One region of the Streptomyces sp. NPDC047117 genome, then DNA from elsewhere that is predicted to be linked to it. Evidence: riboswitches for the same ligand, from Rfam matches in the RefSeq annotation. Region 1 holds a riboswitch; each other region holds the start of a gene.

What was found. A riboswitch is a leader RNA that binds a small molecule or an ion and turns the genes downstream of it on or off. The one in region 1 is predicted to bind cyclic di-AMP.
Positions count from the first base shown of each region.
Region 2: another riboswitch for cyclic di-AMP. It lies ahead of ABZ840_RS36295 (transglycosylase family protein); the one in region 1 lies ahead of ABZ840_RS20560 (C40 family peptidase).
Region 3: another riboswitch for cyclic di-AMP. It lies ahead of ABZ840_RS26690 (M23 family metallopeptidase); the one in region 1 lies ahead of ABZ840_RS20560 (C40 family peptidase).

Region 1 covers NZ_JBEYUN010000010.1:49,331-56,324, reverse strand. The annotation lists gene ABZ840_RS20590 (8-amino-7-oxononanoate synthase) at 143-1,330, shown strand; gene ABZ840_RS20585 (DUF397 domain-containing protein) at 1,394-1,630, opposite strand; gene ABZ840_RS20580 (helix-turn-helix transcriptional regulator) at 1,666-2,538, opposite strand; gene ABZ840_RS20575 (ATP-binding protein) at 2,795-3,259, shown strand; gene ABZ840_RS20570 (GNAT family N-acetyltransferase) at 3,464-4,102, opposite strand; gene ABZ840_RS20565 (DUF4328 domain-containing protein) at 4,121-4,780, opposite strand; gene ABZ840_RS20560 (C40 family peptidase) at 5,088-5,630, opposite strand; cyclic di-AMP (ydaO/yuaA leader) riboswitch at 5,634-5,864, opposite strand; gene ABZ840_RS20555 (hypothetical protein) at 6,167-6,481, opposite strand; gene ABZ840_RS20550 (ATP-dependent Clp protease proteolytic subunit) at 6,486-6,994, opposite strand, start outside.
Region 2 covers NZ_JBEYUN010000033.1:28,992-35,985, forward strand. The annotation lists gene ABZ840_RS36270 (protein kinase) at 1-144, shown strand, start outside; gene ABZ840_RS36275 (SurA N-terminal domain-containing protein) at 354-983, shown strand; gene ABZ840_RS36280 (nucleoside triphosphate pyrophosphohydrolase) at 1,046-2,008, shown strand; gene ABZ840_RS36285 (cytochrome P450) at 2,195-3,547, shown strand; gene ABZ840_RS36290 (transglycosylase family protein) at 3,662-4,747, shown strand; cyclic di-AMP (ydaO/yuaA leader) riboswitch at 4,982-5,195, shown strand; gene ABZ840_RS36295 (transglycosylase family protein) at 5,200-5,877, shown strand; gene eno (phosphopyruvate hydratase) at 6,239-6,994, shown strand, end outside.
Region 3 covers NZ_JBEYUN010000015.1:78,558-85,551, forward strand. The annotation lists gene ABZ840_RS26675 (GNAT family N-acetyltransferase) at 1-117, opposite strand, end outside; gene ABZ840_RS26680 (HPr family phosphocarrier protein) at 366-647, shown strand; gene ABZ840_RS26685 (GntR family transcriptional regulator) at 973-1,671, opposite strand; gene ABZ840_RS26690 (M23 family metallopeptidase) at 1,906-2,736, opposite strand; cyclic di-AMP (ydaO/yuaA leader) riboswitch at 2,749-2,907, opposite strand; gene ABZ840_RS26695 (pitrilysin family protein) at 3,251-4,618, opposite strand; gene ABZ840_RS26700 (pitrilysin family protein) at 4,639-6,021, opposite strand; gene ABZ840_RS26705 (DNA topoisomerase IV subunit A) at 6,363-6,994, shown strand, end outside.

The DNA.
Region 1 (6,994 bases):
CGAAGATCCTGGCTTACGGCACCGGCCCCGGCCAAGGAGGATTCCGACAACGCCGCAGGTTGGGGGTGTGTGTATTGCCACACCGTAGACAGGCGTAACGACCGCTAACGTCTATCGACAGCCAACAAACCCGAGGATGCCGATGCCTGCCGACCCCGCCGCCGTCCCGTCCGGTGACGACCCCTTCGACTGGATCGACGAGGCGCGTGAAAAGCGCCGCAGCGCAGGGCTCGTACGGACCCTGAAGCCGCGCCCGGCCGACTCGGCCCTGCTGGATCTGGCGAGCAACGACTACCTCGGCCTCGCCCGGCACCCCGAGGTCACCCGGGCCGCCGCGGCCGCCGCGCACCGCTGGGGCGCCGGCGCGACCGGCTCCCGGCTGGTCACCGGTACCACGGAGCTGCACGCCCGGCTCGAAGCCGAACTGGCCGAATACTGCGGTTTTGAAGCGGCTCTGGTGCTCTCTTCGGGGTACGCGGCCAATCTCGCGGCCGTCACCGCGCTCACCGGGCGCGGCTCCCTGGTCGTCTCCGACGCCGGGAACCATGCCTCGCTCATCGACGGCTGCCGGCTCTCGCGCGCCCGTACGGCCGTGGTGCCGCACAGCGATCCCGAGGCGGTGCACAAGACCCTCGACGCCGCGCGCGCCGAACCGGACCACGAGGGCCGCGCCGTGGTCGTCTCGGACTCGGTCTTCTCGGTGGACGGCGACGCCGCGCCGCTGGCCGCGTACGCCACCGCCTGCCGTGCGCACGGCGCGGCGCTGCTGGTGGACGACGCGCACGGGCTGGGCGTCCTGGGGGAGGGTGGGCGCGGCGCGCTGTGGGACGCGGGCCTGGCGGGGGACCGGGACGTGGTCGCCACCATGACCCTCTCCAAGTCCCTGGGCAGTCAGGGCGGTGCCGTGCTCGGCCCGGCGAAGGTCATCGAGCACCTGGTCAACACGGCCCGTACGTTCATCTTCGACACGGGGCTGGCGCCGGCGGCGGCCGGTGGCGCGCTCGCCGCGCTCCGGCTGCTGCGCAGGGAGCCCGAGCGGGCCGGCCGGGCCCGTGCCGTGGCCCGTACGCTCCACCGGCGGCTGACGGCCGCGGGGCTCGCCGCGGTCCTCCCGGACGCCGCCGTGGTGTCCGTACGCGCACCCTCGCCCGAGCAGGCGGTGCAGTGGGCGGCGGACTGCCGCGCGGCCGGTCTGGCCGTCGGCTGTTTCCGCCCGCCGTCCGTTCCCGACGGCATTTCGCGGCTGCGGCTGACCGCCCGCGGGGACCTGACCGACCGCCAGATGGACGAAGCGGTCGGCGCGATCCTTTCGACCGCACCGACCGCTTGAACTATTTCCCCGGAACCGGTCGCTGAATTTTATTCTTGAACCGGTCCCTCGAAGGTGTCCGGATCAGCCCGCCTTTGTGGGCTCACCGGTGTGCAGGGCGTCGACAAAAGCCCGCCACGCGGAGCCCGCGAACAGCAACGCGGGCCCCGAAATGTCCTTCGAGTCGCGAACGGCGAGAGTTTCACCGTTGACCCGGGCGGTCTCGACGCAGTTGTTCATTCCCGTACTGCGCGTGCTGCGCACCCAGCACGCGCCCGTAAGGGCGGTGCTGGCGGGTACGTACCGCGGCGATGCCGTCATGTTGGAGCCTCCTCAACGCGCCCAGACCAGGCCACTCAGCCGTCAGCGATCTGGGCAATCAAAGCCGATGATTCCTCGCATGAGAGGGCGTGCCCCCGCAGCGTGTCGAATGCATCGCTGTACGCCCTGAGGTCCTCTTTGCGTTCGAGGTAGAGGCTACTCGTCAAATGGTCGAGAACCACCACATCCAAGTCAGCAATGAGCGGAAAGGAGAAGATAACGAAAGGGCCGGTGATGCCGATGTGGACACCGGCTGCAAACGGCAGCACCTGCAGCCGCACGTGCGGCAGTTCCATGACCTGAAGCAGATGCCGCAATTGGTCCTTCATCACCTCCGGGCCACCCGCCGGACGGCGTAGGACGGCCTCGTCCAATACGGCTGAAAGGTTCAGTGGAGCGTCCCCGTCCAGCACGTTCTGACGCTCCATGCGGACACCGACCAGCGCATCGATTCTGCTCTGCGGCAGGTCGGCCAGGGCCGCCCGGGTGACCGCCCGTGCGTAATCCGGGGTCTGCAGCAGCCCCGGTACCACCGTCGTCTCCAGCGTCCGCGCGTGCGAGGCGCCGGCCTCCAGGCTGATGAAGTCCCGGTACTGCGGCGGCAGCAGGTCACGGTAGGTGTGCCACCAGCCTCGTCCCGCGTCCCCTCCGCCCCCGCCGCCCGCGTCCTGGCCGCACAGCGCGGCCAGCAGCGCCCGCGACTCCTCGTCGTGCACGTTGTACGCGTCCAGCAGCCGTTCCACGTCGGCCGGACGCACTCCGCTCCGGCCGGTCTCGATCCGGCTCACCTTCGACTGGTGCCAGCCCACAAGGCGGGCGGCCTCGCCGCTGGTGAGCCCGGCCAGATTCCGACGGCGCCTCAACTCCGCACCGAGCTTGCGACGGCGCACTGCGGGACCGTGGTGCATGAACCCTCCTCACGGATAACCGCGACTCGTCATAACTGACACCGATGCGTCAGTGTGCCGCCCAAATACGGTCTCGCGTAGCAGAGTTCACCGCTTCGAGCGACAGATATATGCATATCTTGGTGGATGGCTCACGGCAGGGGCAGCATGAGTGGCAGTCTGGCGCAAAGCAGCGGCACGGGGCCGATTTTCGGACCTGATCATGCCTCTGCGCAGCGGAGAGACGGCCTTGGGCGGGAAAGGGACGGGCGCGGCGATGGCAGACCACCAGGAAGCATCACTGACCCTGCCGAGCGCGCCGGAGTCCGTACCAACGGCGCGCAGATACGTTACTGGAGTCCTCTCGGGGTGGGACGAGGCGGGTGGCGCGGAACGCGCGGACCTCCACGACACCGTGCTGCTCATCGTCTCCGAACTGGCCACCAACGCTGTCGTCCACACCCTCGGCAGATCCCCGGCCTTCACCGTCGTCCTCCACCTCGACCGGGACGAAGTGCTGACCATCGGTGTCACGGACAGTCACCCCCGCATGCCGCGCCGGCTCCCCGCCGCCGTTCAGCAGGACAACGGCCGCGGACTCGTCATCATCCGCACCCTCGTCGCGGAATCCGGCGGAAAGATCACCATCGAACCCACCGACGCCGGCGGCAAGACGGTCTGGGTAGCCCTCCCCTGGCCGACCCCGGCCCCGCGAGCCGCTCCCCGCGGCGCGAAGGCGTGACCGACCACCGTGGCGCGAGCGACCACCGCCAATGCGGCCGAGATCATTCGCCGCACGCAGGCGGGGGGCGGAGGGCCGGTCGGGGGTCCGTATGGTGTGCACGCGGGGCCCGTCCCGACGGAGGCCCGGCCGGTATTCCACGTGCGGCCGGTGTCCATCGTGCGACGGGCATCCGCCGTTCAGCCGGTGGCGTCCGGCCGTCGGTCAGCTCTCCCTCATCGCAAGGAGCGCCTCCGCGCCGACCGGGGTGAACCCGGCCGCGAGCAGGGCCCGTACGCTGGCGGCGTTCGCCGGGGCGACCTGAGCCCATAGGGGCCGGTTCGCCGGTACAAGATGGCGGGCAGCCGTCGCCAGCAGCCGGCCGAGCCCATGCCCGCGCGCGGCCTCGGGCACCTCGAACGCCACCTCCCACCGCCCCGCGACACCACGGCCGAGCACCACGACGCCGTGCCCGCCCCCGTCGGTGGTCCACGCCCGTACGTCGTCGCGATGGCGCAACGCGCGTGCGAGGCGCGGGTGGGCCGGATCGCGGATCTCCCGCAGCGCCAACGGCGGCGGCCCCGGGAGCGGTTCGGCGACCGTGAGCATGTCGACGCCCTCGACCGTACGACCGGTACGGTCCGCCAGCGCGGCCAGGAACCCCGGACTCAGCGGAGCCCCCGGCTCCCCCGGCGCGATCCGCTGCCGCACCCAGTCGGGGGAGACGTCGGCACACACGAACGCGCACCCCGAGAACGAGAGGACACCACTGTCGCGCTCCGACACCGGCGGCAGCACGGTGACGCTCCCGTCAGCAGCCGGAAACGCACCGGCGGCAGCCGCGTCCAGCACCTTTCCCCACATGTGGCCCACGCGGCGCCCCTACGCCGGTTCCGGGAGCGTGTGACGCGTGTTGGTAAGCGTGTTGATCCGTACGTGCTGCAGCGCGGTGTGCCGCCACACGAACACGATCGCGAGAACGGCGGCGGCCGCATCCAGCAGATCGGACAGGAACAGGGTCCGCACCGCCGCCCGCAACTCCCCGAACCCCTCGGCTCCGCGCATCTGAGAACTGCCGACAACGCCAAAAAGGTTCGTCGCGACCCACATCCCCCACCAGGCATTCACCACGACATACGAAACACGGCTACCGGGCGGGCTGCTGGCCTTCCAGATGTCCCCGGCGATCTGCCGCGGAAACCACAGATTGACGATCGGGGTGACCCACGCACCGACCGTCCAGAGCCGCCCCCGCCGGTGACCGTCGGGAGTGAAGACCTCGCCATTGATTCTGGTGCGGAAGAACCAGAAGAGGAACGCCAACGCGACAACGGGCAAGAGCTGAACGGAGAGATTCCCGTAAAACGAATAATCCTCATCAGCCGCAGCGAACTCCGCCCCGGAGGACTCGAATGGCTCGAAGTCCGAGCCACCGAAGTCCCCCTTCTCCGCAGCCAATTCACCCAGCACACGCAAATACCGCCCGCCGGCGGCGAGTATCAGCACGTCCACCGCAAGGAACACGCCCAGCAATACCACCACAACCGCCGCCCACCGAACCGGCGAAACAAGCGCCCCGCGTCTCCCACCACTTGCCGCCACCGTCTTTTCCCCAGGCATGGGTGTCCCCCCAGTAATCGCCGAAGCCCCCCTGGCCCCGCCCCGAACGGCACCCTCACGGCCGCCGGCAGAAGCTACGACAACCAACCCGCCCTGTCCACGCAGATATTCGAATCGTTAGGCGTTGCCCACCGGTAGCGCGCGAACGCCGGAGGGCAGTCGGTGGTGCGGAACCCCGGGGAGGCCGCCGCGGTTCGGCTCCCCGGGGTTCCTGGTGGCCTATCGGCCCTTACGCGCGGCCGTACCAGACGCTGCGGGTCCAGATGCGTTCCTTGCGGACCGAGGCCCCGGGCTTGGGGGCGTGCCAGATGCGGCCCTTTCCGGCGTAGATGCCCACGTGGTACACCGAGCGGCCGGAGTGGAAGAAGACCAGGTCACCCCGCTTTCGTGCGGAGGCGCTGATGTGCCGGACGTGGCGGTACTGGGAATCCGCCGTGCGTGGCAGCCGCTTGCCCACGCGCTTGAACGCGTACTGCGTCAGCCCCGAGCAGTCGAAGCTGTGCGGGCCCGTGGCTCCCCAGCGGTACGGCGAACCCTTCTTCGACGCCGCGACCCGCAGCGCCCGGTGGCCGGACCCCGACGAGGCCGCCGTGACCGCGGACGTCGCGGACACCGTCGTGGACGCCGCGGCGGGTGCCGCCGTCGCGTCCGCCGTGCTGCCGGGGACCAGGCCCCCGCCTCCCACCAGTGCCAGCGTGAGCACCGAAACCGCCGCGGCGCGGGACACCAGGGCGGGCACACCAGAAGCAGGATGATCATCGCGCGCAGACATGCGCACTCCTTCGTCAGCCGCCTGCGAAGGAAGACCTGTCGGGTTCGGGCAGGCGAAGATGCCCGGCCGGATGTACTGCCGCCCGAAGGCGGGCACCGGCTTCACCCCAAGGGACCGCCGGCCGCAAGAGCAGCCGGCCGGTGGCCCCGTCGTGCTCGGGTCCTCCGCTCCTGCCGGTCCACGTGTATCGACCAGACGTCCGGGTACGGCGGCAGGATTCGGCGTCCGCCCGGACCGCCCCGCCGCTGTGGCGGGGGCTTGTCGTCGGAGGGATCGTTGCGCAACGCACCGGTGAAGCCGGAGTGGAACATGCCTGGTGTGAGGGTCGTCACGCTTGATCCATTCGGGTGGACAGGGGCTGTGCGTCGAGCGGACCGAGGGCCGTACGCACCCCCGTACCGGCGCGGTCGTACGGTCCGCAATCCGACACGTCGGCGCGGCGCGCAAGTCGAGCCCCGCATCAGTCGCACCCACAGGCACTCCAACGGGCGGAGACCGATCGGGTGCCGGAGGCCCCAGGGAACGGAATCGTCCCGTCATTCCTCAGCAGGCGGCGGGACGGCGACGAGACCGGCCCGCCGCTCCCCGTCCAGCACCCGCAGCGCGCGGGTGAGGGTGTCGGCGTGCAGCTCCGTCTCGCCGCGCTCGTGCATCAGCGCCAGCGCGTCCCGCAGGTCCGCGGCCCGGCCGACGAGTGCCTGCGCGGCCCGCAGTCCCTGGTACGTGCCGTTGCCGCGGGCCGGATTGATCCGCCCCAGCAGGTCCAGCACCTGGAGGTAGCTGTCGATGAAGGCGCCTTCGGCCCTGGTCAGCGCGGGTAGCGGTGGCAGCTCGGGAGGGAGGGCGGCCATCCCCTCACCTCGCGCCGGGAGCCGTACCGGAGCCCGCACCCGGAGCCCCGCCGGACACGCCCGCCGAGGCCTTGCGGCCGCGGGTGACGTCGTCGATCAGCCCGTAGGCCACGGCCTGCCGCGCGTCGAGGATCTTGTCGCGTTCGATGTCGGCGGCGATCTGCTCGCGCGGCCGGCCGGTGTGCCGGGCGAGCAGCTCCTCCAACAGGTCGCGGGTGCGGAGCAGTTCGCGGGCCTGGAGATCCAGGTCGGTGGCCTGGCCCTCGATCGGTTCGCTGAAGGACGGCTGGTGGATGAGGACCCGGGCGCCGGGGAGAGCGAGGCGGCGGCCGGGGTGGCCGGCGGCGAGCAGGACGGCGGCGGCGGAGGCCGCCTGGCCGAGGCAGACCGTCTCGATGGGGCTGGTGACGAACTGCATCGTGTCGTAGATCGCGGTCATCGCGGTGAACGAGCCGCCGGGGGAGTTGATGTAGAGCGAGATGGCCTGGTCGGGGGCGGCGTGCTCGAGGTGGA
Region 2 (6,994 bases), on a different contig from region 1:
CTGCTGCTGGCGCTCGGCGAGCGCGGCGCGGCGCAGGAGACGCTCGCCCGGCTGCTGTACGACGCGGAGCGGGTGCACGGCGCGCACCACGCGTTCCCGGCCGAGGTGCGCCGCACCCTGGAGTGGCTGGCCCGCGTCCGCTGAACGGGGCGGTGGCGCCGGGGCGCAGCGTCCCTCGTAGACGGGGGACACCTGCCGGACACGGGGTACGAAACACAAAAGTGCCGCAATCGTTGGTCGAATTGCTGGTCCGCGTCGCGCGGACTCCATACCATCGATCAACGCCAGGACCGATACGCCCGCGAGGTGCTGAAGGCCCCCCGCTGCGTTCATGATCTTCGCCGGGAGGCCGAATGCTCCGCCGTAGGACTGCGCTCGCCGTTTCCGCCGCCGCGCTCGTGGCGGCCCCGCTCCTGTCCGCCTGCGGCAGCGACGCGCACCCCGGTGCCGCGGCCGTCGTGGGAGGCGAGCGGATCACCGTGGCGCAGCTCCAGGCGCGGGTGAAGAACGTCCGTACCGCCCAGGAGGGCGCCCCGCAGGGCGCGCAGATGATCCAGAACACCGGACGGCTCAGCGTGACCATGCTCAACAGCATGATCTTCGACCGGGTGCTGGCACGCAGCGCGAAGGACGCCGGCGTCGAGGCCAGCCGGTCCGACGTACAGAAGTGGCGCAACACCGCCGAGCGGCGGGCCGGCGGCGCCGAGCGGCTGAAGGCGATGTCGCTCCAGCAGGCCATCGCGCCGGGCGAGATCGACGGCATGGCCCGCAACCAGATCCTGATGGACGGGATCGCGAAGAAGCTCGGCGTGAACCGCCAGACGCCGCAGGGGCAGCAGAAGCTCGCCGAGGCACTGGCCAAGAGCTCGCGCGACCTCGGCATCGACGTGAACCCGCGCTTCGGCAAGTGGAACGACCGCCAGGTCATGCTCGGCGAGGCGAAGACCCCGTGGGTGCGTACGGAGCAGAAGCAGCAGGTCTGAGACCGGGGCGGCAGGCCCGGCCTGCCGCCGCCTCCGGCCCGGCGGTGCGTTACGTTCGACGGGTGAACGCTTCCGCCACCGGCCGCCTGGTCCTGCTCACCACCAGCCACCGGGTCGCACCCGGCCTGCTGTCCTGGCCCGCGTGGCAGACGCTGCGCACCGCCGACCGCGTGCTGTGCGGCGACCCCGACCACCCGCAGCTGCCCTACCTCGCCGAGGCGGGCATCGCGGCCGAGACCGCCGAGCCCACCGCCCGCGAGCTGGTCGACTACTGCGTGACCGGGGCCCGTACGGCCGTCGTGCTGACCTCGGCCGCCGGGGAGAGCGCGCTGACCGACGGGCTCGCCCGCCTCGCCGGTTCGGGGCGCGAGGCGATGCCCGACCTGGAGCTGCTGCCCGGTTCGTACGATCTGCCCGGCGCCCGGCTGCTGGACCTCGTACAGGTCATGGACCGGATCCGGGTCGCCTGCCCGTGGAGCGGCGTCCGGACCCACGAGGATCTGGCGAAGTACGGCCTGGAGGAGATGTACGAGCTGGTCGAGGCGATCGAGGAGGGCGACCGGGAGGCGCTGGCCGAGGAGCTGGGCGACGTACTGCTCCAGGTCGTCTTCCACTCCCGGATCGCGCAGGACGACCCCGACGAGCCGTTCTCCGTCGACGACGTCGCGGGCATCATCGTCGACAAGCTGATCAACCGGCACCCGCACGTCTTCGGCGACGAGGAGGCCGCGACACCGGAGGACGTCCGGGCGCACTGGCTGCGCACCAAGGCCGAGGAGAAGCAGCGCGAGTCGGTGACGGACGGCGTACCGCTGGGGCAGCCGGCGCTGGCGCTGGCCGCGAAGCTGGCCTCCCGGGCCCGTACCGCCGGCCTCGACGTGCCGGTCACGGGCGAGGGCATCGGCTACGAACTGCTGGCGCTGGCCGCGCGGGCCCAGGAAGAGGGCACCGACCCGGAAACCGCCTTGCGGGCGGCGGCACGTACGTACCGGGACGCGATTGTGGCGGCGGAGCGGGCGCTCTAGCTGATTCCTGGCAGGACCCCTCCCTCTCCCCAACCACAGGGAGTCGAGCCGGGGACGGCGTCACACCCACCCACCCCCCACCCCCACGGCGAAAGCCCCTCCCCCACCTCCACCGCACTCCCACAAACGCTACCGGCCGCAACTGACAGTGACCGGGCCCTGTGGACAACCGGTTACGGTCAAGGGGTGCACGACTCCACTGCTTCCGCCCCCGCCTGTCCCGAGCTCTTCACCTGGGAGTTCGCCGCCGATCCGTATCCCGCGTACGCCTGGCTCCGGGAGCACGCGCCGGTGCGCAGGACCACGCTGCCCAGCGGCGTCGAGGCCTGGCTGGTCACCCGCTACGCCGACGCGCGCGAGGCGCTGGCCGACCCCCGGCTGTCGAAGAACCCGCAGCACCACAGCGAGGCCGCGCACGGCAAGGGCAAGGTCGGCATCCCCGGCGAGCGCAGCGCCAACCTGATGACGCACCTGCTCAACATCGACCCGCCGGACCACACCCGGCTGCGCCGCCTCGTCGCCAAGGCGTTCACCCCACGCACCGTGGCCCGGTTCGCGCCGCGCGTGCAGGAGCTGACCGACCAGCTGATCGACGGCTTCGCGGCGCGCGGCGAGGCCGACCTCATCCACGAGTTCGCCTTCCCGCTCCCCATCTACGCGATCTGCGACCTGCTGGGCGTGCCGCGCGAGGACCAGGACGACTTCCGGGACTGGGCCGGGATGATGATCCGGCACGGCGGAGGACCGCGCGGCGGGGTCGCCCGGTCCGTGAAGAAGATGCGTGCGTATCTGGCCGACTTGATCCACCGCAAGCGGGAGACGCTGGCGGCCGAGGAGACCGGGGACGAGGATCTGATCTCGGCCCTCATCCGGGCCTCCGACCACGGCGAGCACCTCACCGAGAACGAGGCGGCGGCGATGGCGTTCATCCTGCTCTTCGCCGGGTTCGAGACGACGGTCAACCTGATCGGGAACGGTACGTACGCGCTGCTGCGCAACCCCGAGCAGCGGGCGCGGCTGCAGGCCGCGCTGGCCGCGGGCGACGAGGAACTGCTCGCGACCGGGGTCGAGGAACTGCTGCGCTACGACGGGCCGGTGGAGCTGGCGACCTGGCGGTTCGCGACGGAGGAGCTGACCATCGGCGGGCAGACGGTCGCCGCTGGCGACCCCGTACTGGTCGTGCTGGCGGCCGCGGACCGGGACCCGGAGCGCTTCGAGGAGCCGGACACGCTGGACCTCGGGCGCCGCGACAACCAGCACCTCGGGTACGGGCACGGCATCCACTACTGCCTGGGCGCGCCGCTGGCCCGCCTCGAAGGCCGTACGGCGCTGGCGACCCTGCTGGCCCGGCTGCCCGATCTGGAGGCGGCTGCGGATCCGGACGATTTGCGGTGGCGCGGCGGCCTGATCATGCGCGGTCTCCGGGCCCTGCCGGTGCGGTTCACACCGGAGCAATCGGGCGCTTCGGACGGGGCGTCAGAACGGGCATTCCCGCAGGTACCGGAACGAGACAAGGGTGCGGACCAGGGCCTGAACTGACGTGGCGTCAGCGGCGTGATCTACGCGTGATCTCCGCTACACCGGCTTGAGACCGGACCGGGCCCCCGCTACCTTGCGTGCGACAACTCAAGCCGCCGCTCGAAAGGCACTCGCATGCGCTCCGGCAACGGTAGACACCGCCGCCCCCGCCAGGCCCCCGCCCTCCTGGTGGCGGCCTCCGTCACGGGTGCAGGCCTGGCCCTGCCGCTGCTGACGGCGGGCGGCGCGCAGGCCGCCGACACCGCCACCTGGGACCGCGTCGCGATGTGCGAGAGCGGCGGCATGTGGAGCGCCAACGCCGGCAACGGCTTCTACGGAGGGCTCCAGCTGACCCTCCAGATGTGGCGGGACTACGGCGGCGAGTCCTACGCCGAGCGCCCGGACCTCGCCAGCCGCTCCCAGCAGATCGCGGTCGCCGAGTCGATCCTGAACGACCGCGGCCCGGACGCCTGGCCCAGCTGCGCCGTCAATGCCCGGCTGGACGTGGACGGCCTGATACCCGACGTGGACCCGGGCGGGTCGGAGACGCCCGACCCGCAGCCCTCGGAGTCCGGCGACGAAGCCTCTGCCGGTACGGGCGACGAAGACGGCGCAGACACGGCGCAGCCGTCCGGCGACGCCTCCGCCGAGCCCTCCGGCGACGCCACGAGCCCGTCGGCGGACGAGCCCGACGCCGAGCCGTCCGGCGACGCCACCTCCAAGCCGTCCGACGGCGCCACGGACAAGGGCGCCGGGGATGCCGAGGACGCCGACAAGGGTTCCGGCGCGGGCTCCGGCGAGGACTCCGCGGGGCAGCGCGCCGGCGACTCCGCCGACCGGTCCTCCGGCGACGCTTCCACGCCCTCCGGCGACGCTTCCACGCCCTCCGGCGACGCGTCCGCGCCCTCCGGCGACCCCTCGGCCCCCGGTACCGGCCGCCACCGCGGTTCGGCGGGTGACGGCGCGGACGAGAAGGCGGACGGCAAGGGGAAGGACGGCCGTTCCGCGGGGCGGCACGCCTCGCGCGGCGGCGACGCGCACCGCGGTACCTCGGGGGGCGACGACACGTACACGGTGCGGCCCGGCGACAGCCTGTCCGCGATCGTCGAGGAGCGCGGGCTGGCCGGGGGCTGGACCGGCCTGTACGACGCCAACGAGGGCGTCATCGGGACCGATCCGGACCTTATCCACCCTGGTCAGCGGCTCGTTCTGGGGCAGTGACGGAGGGGGCGGGCGGCATAAGTGCGGCCGGGTTGTACCCAATTGGGGAAAGTGAGACATGGGTCTCGTCCCGGAGCGTTTCCGCCCGCCGTGTCCGTTGTTTCCATACCGTGTTCGACCTGCGCAAACGGATGGTTTCGATGATCGAAAACGGTCAACTGTCCTACGAAAGAGTGGTTTGAACCGCCGAGGGGTGTGTGTTTACGTTCTTCACCGCTCGCACCAAGCGAGCCCGCCGATCATTCGCCGAATCCTGCCGGTGATCGGTCGGACAACCGTCGCGCAAGCGCCGTAGGCAGGAGCGGGGGACCCAAGGTAAGTGCCGTCACCGCAGTGGAAACGCAGCGGGCGGCTTGGGGTGAAGCCGGGTGTGCGGACAGCGCATCCGGCCGGGCCACTCACAGCCCGAACCCGACAGCTCACCTCGCAGGCGTCGGTGAGGAAGAACAACCATGCTCAAGGGCAAGCACCGCCGCCCCTCGAAGGCCGTCCGCGTCGTCACGCTCGCCGGTGTCGCCGGCGCCGCCGTGGCCGTCCCGCTGATGACCGCCGGTTCCGCCAACGCCGCCTCGGTCGCCACCTGGGACAAGGTCGCCCAGTGCGAGTCCGGCGGCAACTGGTCGATCAACACCGGTAACGGCTACTACGGTGGCCTGCAGTTCAACAACCAGTCCTGGGCCGCCGCGGGCGGTACCAAGTACGCGCCGCGTGCCGACCTGGCCACCAAGGACCAGCAGATCGCCACCGCCGAGAAGCTGCTCGCCATGCAGGGCCCGGGTGCCTGGGGCTGCGCCGGTGCCGGCGGCCTGACCTCCGGTGGCCCGGCCGCGCAGGTGGACACCGGCTCCGGCCAGGCCCAGCAGCAGGCCCCGAAGCAGGAGGCCCCCAAGCAGCAGGCCGCCCCCCAGCAGGAGGCGCCGAAGCAGCAGGCCGCCCCGAAGCCGCAGCCGGTGCAGCCCAAGGCCGCCCCGAAGCAGGGCCACGGCAACTACACCGTGAAGTCCGGCGACACCCTGGGCAAGATCGCCAAGGCGCACGGCAAGAACTGGAAGACGGTCTACGAGAACAACAAGTCGACCGTCGGTGACAACGCCGACCTGATCTTCCCGGGCCAGAAGCTCGAGGTCTGATCCGCCTCTGACGGGTCCTGACAGGCCCCCGGCCGGGGCCGCCGTCCGATCGGTGCACGATCGGCGCGCGGCCCGGCCCGTGTGACCGCCCCGCCGCGACGCGAAGCCCCCGAGCGCGTCACGGCGGGGCTTCACGTTTGCGGGGCGGCTTCTGCGTGCAGGCATCCGGGCGGGCCGCCGCTCAGATGCGTAGTGCCTGTTATGACGGAGATGTCCGCCATGAAAACCGGTTCTTACCTCCCGTATTGAGGGCCTTTGGGTCCTTTTTCGTCTCACGGAAGGGGCTAGGGGCAGGCGGACGGTCCCCGGGCCGTTAGGCTCGTGTTGCAGAACTCCAGATGACACCCATGAAGGAGACAACGTGCCGTCGATCGACGTCGTCGTAGCTCGCGAGATCCTCGACTCGCGAGGCAACCCCACGGTCGAGGTCGAGGTCGGCCTCGACGATGGCAGCACCGGCCGCGCTGCCGTGCCGTCCGGCGCCTCCACCGGCGCCTTCGAGGCCATCGAGCTGCGTGACGGCGACCCGAACCGTTACCTCGGCAAGGGCGTCGAGAAGGCCGTCCTCGCCGTGATCGAGCAGATCGGCCCCGAGCTGGTCGGCTACGACGCCACCGAGCAGCGCCTCATCGACCAGGCGATGTTCGACCTGGACGCCACCGACAACAAGGGCTCCCTGGGCGCCAACGCGATCCTGGGCGTCTCCCTGGCCGTCGCGCACGCCGCGTCCGAGGCCAGCGACCTGCCGCTGTTCCGCTACCTCGGCGGCCCGAACGCGCACGTGCTGCCCGTTCCGATGATGAACATCCTCAACGGCGGGTCGCACGCCGACTCCAACGTGGACATCCAGGAGTTCATGATCGCCCCGATCGGCGCGGAGTCCTTCTCCGAGGCGCTGCGCTGGGGTGCCGAGGTCTACCACACCCTCAAGAAGGTCCTGAAGGCCAAGGGCCTGGCCACCGGCCTGGGCGACGAGGGCGGCTTCGCCCCGAACCTGGGCTCCAACCGTGAGGCCCTCGACCTCATCCTGGAGGCCATCAAGGAGGCCGGCTACGCCCCCGGCCAGGACATCGCGCTCGCGCTGGACGTCGCCGCCTCCGAGTTCTACAAGGACGGC
Region 3 (6,994 bases), on a different contig from region 1:
CAGGTGTTCCGCGTCGTCCGGGGTGATGGGGCGGATCCGGGCGGTGCCGCCGTCACGCAGCACCACGTCGGCTTCCCAGTGGGCGGGGTAGGCGGCGGCATCCGACGGCGTCTCCATGCGGACAGCGTACGACCGGCTGCGTATCGGGGGCCGGTCGAAGTGCCCCGAAGGCCGCACGGACACGACCGTACGTGCCCGGCGGCGGGACGGTGCGTACGACCGGGTCTCAGCATGCGTACAGCCGGGGCGTGACGCAGGCTTGGACTTCTAGGATCCGAGCGCTCGCCCGGGCTGGGCACACCGGACCACCGGTGCCCGCGTGAGACACTGGTCTAGACAACTTCTCCGACCCGAAGGGCAACACAATGGCTGAGCGCCGCGTCAATGTCGGATGGGCCGAGGGTCTGCACGCCCGCCCCGCCTCGATCTTCGTCCGTGCGGCCACCGCTTCCGGCGTGCCGGTCACGATCGCCAAGGGCGACGGCAACCCCGTCAACGCCGCTTCCATGCTCGCGGTCCTGGGCCTCGGCGCCCAGGGCGGCGAGGAGATCGTGCTGGCTTCGGACGCCGACGGCGCCGACGCGGCGCTGGACCGCCTGGCGAAGCTCGTCTCCGAGGGCCTCGAGGAGCTCCCGGAGACGGTCTGACCCTTCGGGCAGACCCGGCGGGCCCCACGCCGCCGGAACGGCCTCTCACGGCCCCGCCACGGACCCGCCCACGGGTCACGGGCGGGGCCGTTGCACGTCCAGCGGGAGGCCGTTCCGGGTACGGCGGGGCCGCTCCACGTCCCGGCGGGCCGGATCCCTTGCCGGCCTGCACGGAATTACCGGGCCGAGCCGCCCGCCGAGCAGAATTCGACGGCACACACGTAAAGTCGCACGCAGAATTACCCTGCCGGGCCCACACCCCCGAATTCAGGCACGCCGATCACGGCGGGCAGAATTCCCCCAGGAGTTGTATACGCCAGCACTGTTAATTCTGCACGCGCGCCATGTTTACGGACGGTTTCGCTTCCCTCACCGCGGGTGCGGGACGGCGCAGCCGGTGGGCGGGCAGCGTGCGCTCCACGTGGGCGGCGGTCAGTGCGCGGGCGCGTTCGGCGTCGCCGCGCGCCACCGCGTCCACGATCGCGCCGAGCTCCTGCCAGTAGCGGTCCACGTCTCCCGGCGAGATCCGGCCCAGGTCGACCGCGTACACCCAGTCGATCTTGCGGCGTACCTGAACGAGCAGCGCCGTCATACTGGCGCTGCCGCTCGCCTGCGCGAGCGTCCCGTGGAACCAGCCGTCCAGTTGCCGCAGGTCGTCGGGGTTGCCGTGGCGGGCTCTCGCGCGTCCCACCCCGACCAGGCCGCGCAGCACCTTCAGGTGCGCGGCGGAGCGGCGGGCCGCGGCACGGGCGGCGCCCAGGGGCTCCAGGAGGAGGCGGATGTCCAGGAGGTCGGCGGCCTCCTGCTCGGTCGGCTCGGCGACGCACGCGCCCGCGTGCCGGCGAGTGGTGACGAACCCCTCGGACTCCAGGGTGCGCAGTGCTTCGCGTACGGGGACGCGGGAGACGCCGTACCGGGAGGCGAGGAGTTCCTCGATCAGCCGGGAGCCGGGCGGGAACGCGCCGGAGACGATGTCGTCGCGAATCGCCGTGCAGACCGCATGCGCCGAAATATTTCCTCGCATCGTCCGTGCCTCCGCCGCAATCCTCCGGAAACGCCGCCGGGCGGCGCCTTTTCCGTGACTCTATGACACCGGGCCGCCTTTTCCGACAGCCGTGACGAATTCCTGGATATTTTTTGGCCGAGGAAAGGGGTGCGCGGGAACGCGGGGGCGGAAGCGCGTCCGGAGACGCCGAAGCCCCGGCCGTCGGGCCGGGGCTTCGGGTGGTACGCGGAGTGCGCCTACGGTGCGCGGTCGTCAGACGTTGACGCCGTGCGAGCGCAGGTACGCGATCGGGTCGATGTCCGAGCCGTACTCCGGGCCGGTGCGCGCCTCGAAGTGCAGGTGCGGGCCGGTGGTGTTGCCGGTGTTGCCGGACAGCGCGATCTGCTGGTTCGCGGAGACCTTCTGGCCGACCGAGACGCCGATGGACGACAGGTGGCCGTACTGGGTGTAGGTGCCGTCGTCCATCTTCAGGACGACGTTGTTGCCGTACGCGCCGCCCCAGCCGGCCTCGACGACGGTGCCGGCGCCGACGGCGTGGACGGCGGTGCCGGAGGCGGCGTGGAAGTCGATGCCGGTGTGGCTGCCGGAGGACCACAGGCCGCTGGAGGCCTTGTACGGCGTGGAGACGTAGCTGCCGGAGATCGGCGCGACGAAGCCCGAGGCGCTGAGGGTGGTGCGGGCCTCCGAGCGCGAGGCGCGGGCCTCGGTGGCCTTCTTCTTCTCGGCCTTCTTCTTGGCGGCCTCGGCGGCCTTGCGGCGCTCGTCCTGGGCCTTCTTCTTCGCGTCCTCGGCGCTCTTGACGGCCGCGTCCTCGACCTTGGCGCGGGCGGCGGCGACCTCGGCGGCCTCCTCCTGCGCGTCGGCCTGGGCGACGATGTTGTCGGCGACCCGGTCGCCGGTGTCGGCGATGGCGCGGGTGAGGCCGGTGTCGGTGGTGGCGGCCGGGTCCTCGTTCGCGGCCAGCGCCGGGGAGGCGATGGAAACGGCGACGCCGGTCGCCGCGGCTATGCCGGCGATGTTGCGGGTGGTCCGGGCAGCACGGCCGGGGCGGCGGTGCTTGCCGGTGGCACGGGTGAACGCCATGACCGGCGCACTCCTTTCCTTCCTTCTCGCCTACCGGGTTAGCTGACGGGTTCGGAGCAGGAAGGTCTCCTACGGGCGGCTCCGGGGGGAGTCGCCCGATTCACCCCAAGGGACATGTGGGTCCCCGGCTCCCCTGGCTCGCGCCGTACGGGGACTCGGCGATGACTGCCCGGCGGCCGCGGGTGCGGCGCACTTCTGTCGAACAGCCGGACCGACGCTAAACGGGACATCTCGCGATCAGCAAACAGAAACAGGAGTTTGTGCCGGACGCCACACGGCACGCGAGCAACCACCTACTGCATTCCGGACAAAAGCAGAGATCCCGGGCCGCATTGGCGACCCGGGATCCACTATGTCCTGATATGTGAGCGGCGTTGGCGGCTTTCACGCCACCCCGTGACGACACCGGTACGAGCCGTTCCGGCCCGCCCCGCCGCCGTACGGCGCGAGCGAATTCACAGCCGTTACCGCGACGGCCGGCGGCGCTCCAGCTCCGCCGCCGGCCCGCTCCGTATCAGCCCTTGACGACCGACACCTCGCCGATGCCCAGCTTCCGTACCGGCTCCGCGATCTCCGCGGCGTCGCCCACCAGAACCGTCACCAGCCGGTCCACCGGGAAGGCGCTGACCGCGGCGGCGGTCGCCTCGACCGTGCCCGTCTCGGCCATCCGCCGGTACAGCTGCGCCTGGAAGTCGTCGGGAAGCTCCTGCTCGACCTGGTCGGCGAGCGTCCCCGCGACAGCCGCCGCCGTCTCGTACTTCAGCGGCGCCACCCCGACCAGGTTCTGCACCGCCACGTCCCGCTCGGCGTCGGTCAGCCCCTCGGCGGCCAGCGTCCGCAGCACCTTCCAGAGGTCCTCCAGCGCGGGCCCCGTAGAGGCGGTGTCCACCGAGCCACTGATGGCCAGCATCGCGGCACCCGTACCGTCCGCGGAGGACCGCAGCACCTGGCCGAACGACCGCACGCCGTACGTGTAGCCCTTCTCCTCGCGCAGCACACGGTCCAGCCGGGACGTCAGGGTGCCGCCCAGGCAGTACGTGCCGAGCACCTGCGCAGGCCACACCCGGTCGTGCCGGTCGGCGCCGATCCGGCCGATCAGCAGCTGGGTCTGCACCGCACCGGGCCGGTCCACGATCACGACGCGGCCGGTGTCGTCGGCCACGATGGGCGACGCCGCCACCGGCTCCGCGGTCGAGCCCGCCCACGCCCCGAGGGTCTCCTCCAGCGCCGCGTCCAGGTCCACCCCGTCGAAGTCACCGACGACCACGGCCGTGGCCGTCCCCGGACGCACGTGCGCCTCGTAGAAGGCACGCACCGCGGCGGCGTCGATACGCGCCACCGTCTCCTCCGTGCCCTGCCGCGGCCGGGACATCCGGGCCGTGGCCGGGAACAGCTGCTTGGACAGCGCCATCGCCGCCCTGCGCCCCGGATTCGCCAGCTCGTGCGGGATCTCGTCCAGACGGTTGCGCACCAGGCGCTCGATCTCGCCGTCGGGGAAGGCCGGGGCACGCAGCGCGTCGGCCAGCAGGCCCAGCGCCTTCGTGAGGCGCGAGGCCGGCACTTCGAGGGAGACCCGGACACCGGGGTGGTCGGCGTGCGCGTCCAGCGTGGCGCCGCACCGCTCCAGCTCGGCCGCGAACTCCTCGGCGTCGTGCTTGTCGGTGCCCTCGGAGAGCGCGCGCGCCATGATGGTGGCGACACCGTCCAGGCCCGCGGGCTCGGCCTCCAGCGGCGCCACGAGGTTGATCTCGACCGCGACGACCTGCTGGCCCGGCCGGTCGGCGCGCAGCACCGTCAGGCCGTTGCCGAGCCGGCCGCGCACCGGCGCCGGGAACGCCCACGGCTTCGGCTGCCCGGCCTGCGGCTGCGGGTGGAACGTCATGGTGGGGGTCACGGCTTCGGTCACTGCGCCGCCTCCTCGGTCTCGGTGTCGTGCTGGGCGGCGGTCGCGTCGGCCTCGGTGGCCTCCACAGCGGCGGCCTCGGCGGGCCCGGTCGGCTCGTAGACCAGCACCGCACGGTTGTCCGGACGCAGCCGGGCCGCGGCGACCGCCTGCACCTCCTCGGGAGTCACCTCCAGAACGCGCTGTACGGCGCTCAGCGCGAGCTGCGGGTCACCGAACAGCACCGCGTACCGGCACAGTTCGTCCGCGCGCCCGGCGACCGTCTCCAGGCGGTCCAGCCACTCGCGCTCCAACTGGGCCTGCGCCCGCTCCATCTCCTCGGCGGTCGGGCCCTCCTCGGCGAAGCGCTTGAGCTCCTCGTCCACCGCACGCTCGATGGCGGGCACCTCCACGCCGGCCGACGTCTTCACGTCCAGCCAGCCCAGCGAGGGCGCGCCCGCCAGCCGCAGCAGCCCGAAGCCCGCCGCGACGGCGCTGCGGTCGCGGCGCACGAGGCGGTTGTACAGGCGGGAGGACTCGCCGCCACCCAGGATCGTCAACGCCACGTCCGCGGCGTCAGCCTCACGGGTGCCGTCGTGCGGCAGCCGGTACGCCGCCATGAGGGCCCGCGAAGGCACCTCCTCGTGGACGACCTCCCGCAGCTCCCGGCCCATGGTCTCGGGCAGCGAACCGTCCCGCGGCGGCTGCTTGCCGTCGTGGCCCGGGATGGAGCCGAAGTACTTCTCCGCCCAGGCCAGCGTCTGCTCGGGGTCGATGTCGCCCACGATGGACAGCACGGCGTTGTTGGGCGCGTAGTACGTACGGAAGAACTTCCGCGCGTCCTCCAGAGAGGCCGCGTCCAGATCGGCCATCGACCCGATGGGCGTGTGGTGGTACGGGTGGCCCTCCGGGTAGGCCATCGCCGTCAGCTTCTCGAACGCCGTCCCGTAAGGCACGTTGTCGTACCGCTGACGGCGCTCGTTCTTCACCACGTCGCGCTGGTTCTCCAGCGACTCCTCGTCCAGCGCGGCCAGCAGCGAACCCATCCGGTCCGCCTCCAGCCACAGGGCGAGCTCCAGCTGATGGGCCGGCATGGTCTCGAAGTAGTTCGTCCGCTCGAAACTCGTGGTGCCGTTGAGCGAACCGCCGGCGCCCTGCACCAGCTCGAAGTGACCGTTGCCCTTCACCTGCGCCGAGCCCTGGAACATCAGGTGCTCGAAGAGGTGCGCAAGGCCCGTGCGGCCCTTCACCTCGTGCCGGGAGCCGACGTCGTACCACAGGCAGACCGCCGCGACGGGGGTCAGGTGGTCCTCGGAGAGCACCACGCGCAGGCCGTTGGCCAGCCGGTGCTCGGTCGCTGTCAGGCCGCCGGACCCGGCTTGTTCTGTGGCCGTGTGACCCATGGGCATGTACGTCCCTTCGATCCGCTTGCGAGGAAGTTCTGTCACTGTATGCAAGCGCGCCGACATCTGGCGAAGTTCCCGCCCGGCACCCCGCCGCAAGGAGATTCCCCGGAACGAGGCCCGCCGCACATCCGGCTCGGACGGGCGTACGGACGGGTCGCGGTCGGCGTTGTCAGACCCGCGGGCCACAATGGTCCGCGACAGGCTCAGCCGTTGAGCACCCAGCACCGGCACCGAGCCTGCCGCCCGGCAGGACGGACACGCACGCGCGCCGCCCCGCCGGAACAGCAGACGCCCAGCCGTAAGCGAAGCCGAGTTCGAGCGAAGGAGCCGCAGCCGCGATGGCCCGCCGCAGCACGAAGACCCGACCCTCAGGGGGCACCCCCGAGCCCCAGGACTTCGAGGAGCGGATCCTCGACATCGACGTCGTCGATGAGATGCAGGGTTCCTTCCTGGAGTACGCGTATTCGGTCATCTACTCGCGCGCCCTGCCCGACGCACGCGACGGCCTCAAGCCCGTACACCGCCGCATCCTGTACCAAATGAACGAGATGGGCCTCCGCCCCGACCGCGGGTACGTCAAGTGCGCCCGCGTCGTCGGCGAGGTCATGGGTAAGCTCCACCCGCACGGCGACGCGTCCATCTACGACGCGCTGGTGCGCATGGCGCAGCCCTTCTCCATGCGGCTGCCGCTCGTCGACGGCCACGGCAACTTCGGCTCGCTCGGCAACGACGACCCGCCCGCCGCCATGCGGTACACCGAATGCCGCATGGACTCCGCCACCTCCCTGATGACGGAGTCCATCGACGAGGACACCGTCGACTTCCAGCCCAACTACGACGGCCAGGAGCAGGAACCGGTCGCCCTCCCGGCGGCCTACCCGAACCTCCTCGTCAACGGCGCCTCCGGCATCGCCGTCGGCATGGCGACGAACATGCCGCCGCACAACCTCGGCGAGGTCATCGCCGCCGC